DNA from 2 places in the Streptomyces sp. NPDC029296 genome. Region 1 is predicted to be linked to the other one. Evidence: predicted binding sites of a transcription regulator. Region 1 holds the regulator's gene; the other holds the start of a gene.
The links. Region 1 encodes HrcA, which represses chaperone genes, less so after heat shock. Its sites were predicted from a motif close to TTNGCACTCNGNNNNNCNGAGTGCNAA; they were not measured.
Positions count from the first base shown of each region.

Region 2: a site for HrcA is predicted at 1,122-1,148, ahead of groES (co-chaperone GroES). Genes of this name have one in related genera too.

Region 1 covers NZ_JBVHXT010000040.1:70,009-73,512, forward strand. Annotated here, with positions in the region: gene dnaJ (molecular chaperone DnaJ) at 1-1,073, opposite strand, end outside; gene hrcA (heat-inducible transcriptional repressor HrcA) at 1,074-2,090, opposite strand; gene ACZ4W9_RS30595 (MBL fold metallo-hydrolase) at 2,250-2,972, shown strand; gene ACZ4W9_RS30600 (DUF3097 domain-containing protein) at 3,041-3,504, shown strand, end outside.
Region 2 covers NZ_JBVHXT010000002.1:67,829-71,332, reverse strand. Annotated here, with positions in the region: gene ACZ4W9_RS01765 (polysaccharide deacetylase family protein) at 1-272, shown strand, start outside; gene ACZ4W9_RS01760 (polysaccharide deacetylase family protein) at 269-1,048, shown strand; gene groES (co-chaperone GroES) at 1,296-1,604, shown strand; gene groL (chaperonin GroEL) at 1,722-3,347, shown strand; gene ACZ4W9_RS01745 (DEAD/DEAH box helicase) at 3,462-3,504, opposite strand, start outside.

The sequences.
Region 1 (3,504 bases):
CCCTGGGGGCGTTCCTCGCCGCGGAGCTTGGCCAGCTCGCGGAGCAGGCGTTCCTGCTCGGGGTCCAGCTTGGTCGGGGTCTGCACCTCGACGTGCACGATCAGGTCGCCCCGGCCGCCGCCGCGCAGATGGGTGACACCGCGGTCGTGCAGCGGGATCGACTGGCCGGACTGGGTGCCGGGCCGGATGTCGACCTCCTCCATGCCGTCCAGGGTCTCCAGCGGCACCTTGGTGCCGAGCGCCGCGGCGGTCATCGGGATGGTGACCGTGCAGTGCAGGTCGTCGCCGCGTCGCTGGAAGGTCGGGTGCGGCAGCTCGTGGATCTCCACGTACAGGTCGCCGGCCGGGCCGCCGCCGGGGCCGACCTCGCCCTCGCCCGCGAGCTGGATCCGGGTGCCGTTGTCGACACCGGCCGGGATCTTCACGGTGAGCGTGCGGCGGGAGCGGACGCGGCCGTCGCCCGCGCACTCCGGGCACGGGGTCGGCACGACCGTGCCGAAGCCCTGGCACTGCGGGCACGGCCGGGAGGTCATGACCTGGCCCAGGAAGGACCGGGTGACCTGCGAGACCTCGCCCCGGCCGCGGCACATGTCACACGTCTGGGGGGACGTGCCCGGGGCCGCGCCCTCGCCGTTGCAGGTGGTGCAGACGACGGCGGTGTCGACCTGGATGTCCTTGGTCGTCCCGAAGGCCGCCTCGTCCAGCTCGACCTCGATCCGGATCATCGCGTCCTGGCCGCGCCGGGTGCGCGAGCGCGGCCCGCGCTGCGACGCCGTGCCGAAGAACGCGTCCATGATGTCGGAGAAGTTGCCGAAGCCGCCGGCCCCGAAGCCGCCCGCGCCGGCGCCGCCGGACTGCGAGAGAGGGTCGCCGCCGAGGTCGTAGACCTGCTTCTTCTGCGGGTCCGACAGCACCTCGTAAGCGGCGTTGATCTCCTTGAACCGCTCCTGGGTCTTCGGATCCGGGTTGACGTCCGGGTGCAGCTCGCGCGCGAGCCGGCGGAACGCCTTCTTGATCTCATCCTGCGACGCGTCGCGGCGCACGCCGAGAACGGCGTAGTAGTCCGTGGCCACTTACGACTCCGCCAGGATCTGTCCGACGTACCGTGCCACTGCGCGTACCGCTCCCATCGTTCCCGGGTAGTCCATGCGGGTCGGTCCGACCACGCCGAGCTTGGCAACCGCCTCGCCGCCCGAACCGTAGCCGACCGACACGACGGAGGTGGAGTTGAGTCCCTCGTGGGCGTTCTCGTGCCCGATACGCACGGTCACGCCCGGTTCCTTCGCCTCGCCGAGGAGCTTGAGGAGCACGACCTGCTCCTCCAGTGCCTCCAGGACGGGCCGGATCGTGAGGGGGAAATCGTGCCCGAAGCGGGTGAGATTGGCGGTGCCGCCGATCATCAGCCGCTCCTCGTTCTCCTCGACCAGTGTCTCCAGCAGCGTGGAGAGCACCATGGAGACCGTACCGCGGTCCTCTGGCTCGAAGGCGTCCGGCAGGTCCTCGACCAGCCTCGGCACGTCCGTGAACCGGCGGCCCGCGACCCTGCTGTTCAGCCGGGCCCGCAGGTCCGCCAGCGAGGCCTCGCCGAACGGGGCCGGGCAGTCGACCATACGCTGCTCGACCCGGCCGGTGTCGGTGATCAGCACGAGCATCACGCGCGCCGGGGCGAGCGAGAGCAGCTCGACGTGCCGGACCGTGGACCGGGTGAGCGACGGGTACTGCACGACGGCGACCTGCCGGGTCAGCTGCGCGAGCAGCCGCACCGTGCGGGCCACGACGTCGTCGAGGTCGACGGCGCCCTCCAGGAAGTTCTGGATCGCCCGCCGTTCGGGCGCGGTCATCGGCTTGACGCCCGCGAGCTTGTCGACGAACAGGCGGTAGCCCTTGTCGGTGGGGATGCGCCCCGCGCTGGTGTGCGGCTGCGCGATGTACCCCTCGTCCTCCAGGGCCGCCATGTCGTTGCGGACCGTGGCCGGGGAGACGCCGAGGTTGTGCCGCTCGGTGAGCGCCTTGGAACCGACCGGCTCCTCGGTGCCCACGTAGTCCTGGACGATGGCGCGCAGCACCTGAAGCCTGCGTTCACTCAGCATGCGCGCGCACCTCCAGCACGTCGTCCGTCGTCATCGGGTCGTCCCCCTGGCACTCTTCCCACACGAGTGCCAGCATTCCCCGGCCCAGTGTACGGCCGTCCGGTGCACACCGGGCAAGGTCGGGCCGCCGTACCGGCTCCTACCGCTAGCGTCGCTGGTATGACCGTGACTTGGGAAGAGCTGGGGTGGCAACGGCTGGCGGCCGGGGTGGGGCGGTGCCGGCTGCCGGGCTGGGACTGCACGGCGGGGCTGGTCGTGGGCGAGGGGACGGCGCTGCTCGTGGACGCCGGTTCGAGCCTGGCGGAGGGGGCCCGGCTGCGGGCGGGGGCGGAGGAACTGGCGGGCGGCCGTGTGACCCATCTCGCGCTCACCCACCCCCATTTCGACCATGTGTTCGGCGCCGCGGTGTTCGCCGGCGCGGAGGTGTACGGCGCGGTCGGGCTGGACGCCGCGCTCGCGTCCGGGCGGGCGGAACTGCGGCTGGACGCGGTGCGCCACGGGCTGCCGGTGGCCGACGCCGACGAGGCGGTGGACGCGCTGGTCGCGCCCCGGCACCCGGTGTCCGGCGAGTGGACGCTCGACCTCGGAGACGGCCGCCAGGCGCTGCTGGCCAACGTGGGCCCGGGCCACACCGCCCACGACCTCGCGGTCCTGGTCCCGGGCACCCCGGAGATCGTCTTCTGCGGCGACCTGGTTGAGGAGTCCGGCGAGCCCCAGGCCGGCCCGGACGCGGTCCCCGCCCGCTGGCCGGACGCCCTGGACCGGCTGCTGGCGCTCGGCGGCGAGGACGCGGTGTACGTGCCCGGCCACGGGGCGGTGGTGGACGCGGCGTTCGTACGACGTCAACGGGACGAGCTGGCGGCGCGGTTCGGCGTGATCTGAACGGCGTCTCCGCCCGGATTCCGGCGTGTCGCGCTTGCCGCCGCGAGGCTTCTCCTATCGTCATCCGAATGCGCCAGTACTCGCCCGATCTGACCCCTCCCTGGAAGAAGAAGCCGCAGCCGGTACCGGAGGTCGCCGCCGAACCGGGCCTGGTGGTGGAGGAGGCCGGCACCGGCTTCTGCGGGGCGGTGATCCGCTGCGAGGCGGGCACGGTGACCCTGGAGGACCGCTTCGGCAAGCACCGCGTCTTCCCCCTGGAACCGCGCGGCTTCCTGCTGGAGGGCAGGGCCGTGACGCTGGTCCGGCCGACCCCGGCCCCGGCCCGTCCCGCCCGTACGGCGTCCGGCTCGATCGCCGTCCCCCAGGCACGGGCGCGCGTCGCCCGCGCCGGCCGGATCTACGTCGAGGGCCGGCACGACGCCGAACTGGTCGAGAAGGTGTGGGGCGACGACCTGCGCGTGGAGGGCGTGGTCGTGGAGTACCTGGAGGGCGTGGACGACCTCCCGGCCATCGTGGACTCCTTCGCCCCGGG
Region 2 (3,504 bases), on a different contig from region 1:
TCCGGCCGCCCTACGGCAACTACAACGGCGACACCCTGCGCGCCGCCAGGGACTGCGGCATCGAGTACGCGCCCATCTGGGACGAGGAGGTCTTCGTCGACCACTGGGAGTACCGCGACTGGGACCGCCGCCTGCACCCCGGCGACATCGTCCTCACCCACTTCCGCGGCCGGGACGACTGGAACGGCACCATGGTGGACGACATGCGGCGCTTCCTGGACAAGGTCACCCGCGAGGGCTACGCCGTCGCCCGGCTGGAGGACTACCTGTGAGGCGCCCGCGGGGCCCGGCCGCGGCCCTCGCCGCGGCCCTGCTCCTCGCAGGCTGCGCCCAGTCCGTCGACCCCATCGAACGCCTCGGCAGGAAGGCCGCCGCGGGGGTGCGCCCGCACACCACCGCCGACGGCCGGAACCACCGGCACCGGGGCCTGGCCCGCCCCCTCGCCCGCTCCCCGGTCCACCCGGCCCGCCCGCCGGCCGCGTACCGGGGAGCCGCCCTGCCTCCCGTCGTGGACCACGTCCCCACCCGCGACCCGGTGGTCTTCCTCACCTACGACGACGGCGCCGAAGACGACCCCCGCTTCGCCGACATGGTCCGCGAACTGCGGCTCCCGATCACCCTGTTCCTCGCCGGCGCCGCCGCCCCCGGTGACCGCCGCGTCACCCGCCTGCGCGCCCTCGGCGCCGGCATCGGGAACCACGGCACGGGCCACCGGGCCCCGGCCGGACCGCCGTACGCCGGCCGGCGCGCCGAGATCTGCGGCCGGCAGGACCGCCTCCGCGCCCGCCCCCGCCTGTTCCGCCCGTCCTACGGCGCCCACGACCCCGCCACCCGGCGCGCCGCGGCCGACTGCGGCATCTCCGCGATCGTCCTGTGGCGCACGGCCCTCACCCCGGCCGGCCTCACCCGCCCCCTCGGCCCGGGCGACATCGTCCGTGTGGGCCCCGGCGAGCCGGCGGGCGTCCCCCTGCGCGAAGGCACGGCACGGGTCCTCAGAGCGGCGCGGGAGCGGGGCCTGACGGTGGCCCGTCTCGAGGACTACCTCTGACTCTTTTTCCGTACGGGACGGCCCGCCGGTCAACGCCGGGACGGCCGATTCACCGCCGCCGCGCCGCGCGGCATTGGCACTCCGCTTGACCGAGTGCTAACCACGGTCATAGTCTCGGCTCTGGCACTCCGCAGGTGAGAGTGCCAACAAACGCGACGGGCAGGTCCGGCACCCGCGACGACGGATCGACCTGGTCGCCACCTCAGACAGTTAACCCCGTGAGATCTCCGAAGGGGGAGGTCGGATCGTGACGACCGCCAGCTCCAAGGTTGCCATCAAGCCGCTCGAGGACCGCATCGTGGTCCAGCCGCTGGACGCCGAGCAGACCACGGCCTCTGGCCTGGTCATCCCGGACACCGCGAAGGAGAAGCCCCAGGAGGGCGCCGTCCTCGCCGTGGGCCCGGGCCGGTTCGAGAACGGCGAGCGGCTTCCGCTCGACGTCAAGGTCGGCGACGTCGTCCTCTACAGCAAGTACGGCGGCACCGAGGTGAAGTACAACGGCGACGAGTACCTCGTCCTCTCGGCTCGCGACGTGCTCGCGATCATCGAGAAGTAATCACCTCAAGCAACTCTCCGCTTGAGCTGCGCCCCTGGCCCCCGCGATCGAACAGAAGCCGGGCGCCCGGGGCGCGGCGTTTTTCACCTACAGATTTCCGAGAGGGCTCCCGCTGTCATGGCGAAGATCCTGAAGTTCGACGAGGACGCCCGTCGCGCCCTTGAGCGCGGCGTCAACAAGCTTGCCGACACCGTCAAGGTGACGATCGGCCCCCGCGGCCGCAACGTCGTCATCGACAAGAAGTTCGGCGCCCCCACCATCACCAACGACGGTGTCACGATCGCCCGCGAGGTGGAGATCGAGGACCCGTACGAGAACCTCGGTGCCCAGCTGGTGAAGGAGGTGGCGACCAAGACCAACGACATCGCGGGTGACGGCACCACCACCGCCACCGTGCTCGCCCAGGCGCTCGTCCGCGAGGGCCTGAAGAACGTCGCCGCCGGTGCCTCCCCGGCCGCCCTGAAGAAGGGCATCGACGCCGCGGTCAAGGCCGTCTCCGACGAGCTGCTCGCCACCGCGCGCCCGATCGACGAGAAGTCCGACATCGCCGCCGTCGCCGCGCTGTCCGCCCAGGACCAGCAGGTCGGCGAGCTGATCGCCGAGGCGATGGACAAGGTCGGCAAGGACGGTGTCATCACCGTCGAGGAGTCCAACACCTTCGGTCTGGAGCTGGACTTCACCGAGGGCATGGCCTTCGACAAGGGCTACCTGTCGCCGTACTTCGTGACGGACCAGGAGCGCATGGAGGCCGTCCTCGACGAGCCGTACATCCTCCTCACGCAGGGCAAGATCTCCGCCATCACGGACCTCCTGCCGCTGCTGGAGAAGGTCATCCAGGCCGGCTCCTCCAAGCCGCTGCTGATCGTCGCCGAGGACGTCGAGGGCGAGGCCCTGTCGACCCTGGTCGTCAACAAGATCCGCGGCACCTTCAACGCCGTCGCGGTGAAGGCCCCCGGCTTCGGCGACCGCCGTAAGGCGATGCTCCAGGACATGGCCGTCCTCACCGGCGCCACCGTCATCTCCGAGGAGGTCGGCCTCAAGCTCGACCAGGTCGGCCTCGACGTGCTCGGCTCCGCCCGCCGCATCACCGTCACCAAGGACGACACCACGATCGTCGACGGCGCCGGCAAGTCCGAGGACGTGCAGGGCCGCGTCGCCCAGATCAAGGCCGAGATCGAGAACACCGACTCCGACTGGGACCGCGAGAAGCTCCAGGAGCGCCTCGCGAAGCTGGCCGGCGGCGTGTGCGTGATCAAGGTCGGCGCCGCCACCGAGGTGGAGCTGAAGGAGAAGAAGCACCGTCTGGAGGACGCCATCTCCGCGACCCGCGCCGCGGTCGAGGAGGGCATCGTCTCCGGTGGTGGCTCCGCTCTGGTCCACGCCTCCAAGGTCCTCGAGGGCAACCTCGACAAGACCGGCGACGAGGCCACCGGTGTCGCCGTGGTCCGCAACGCCGTGGTGGAGCCGCTGCGCTGGATCGGCGAGAACGCCGGCCAGGAGGGCTACGTCATCGTGTCCAAGGTCAAGGACCTGGACAAGGGCCAGGGCTACAACGCCGCCACCGGCGAGTACGGCGACCTGATCAAGGCCGGCGTCATCGACCCGGTCAAGGTCACCCGCTCCGCCCTGGAGAACGCCGCCTCCATCGCCTCCCTGCTGCTCACGACCGAGACCCTGGTCGTCGAGAAGAAGGAAGAGGAAGAGCCGGCCGCGGCGGGCCACAGCCACGGCCACGCCCACTGAGGCCAACGCTGATCTGAGCTGAGCCTACGGTGCCCAGTGCCCTGCGAGGGCGCTGGGCACCGTTCGTTGTGCCGACCGGGCGGCTCCGCGCACTCTGCGCCACCCCGCGAGCCCCTACAGGGACTTGACGAACCGTACGGGTTCTGTGAGCGCGGCT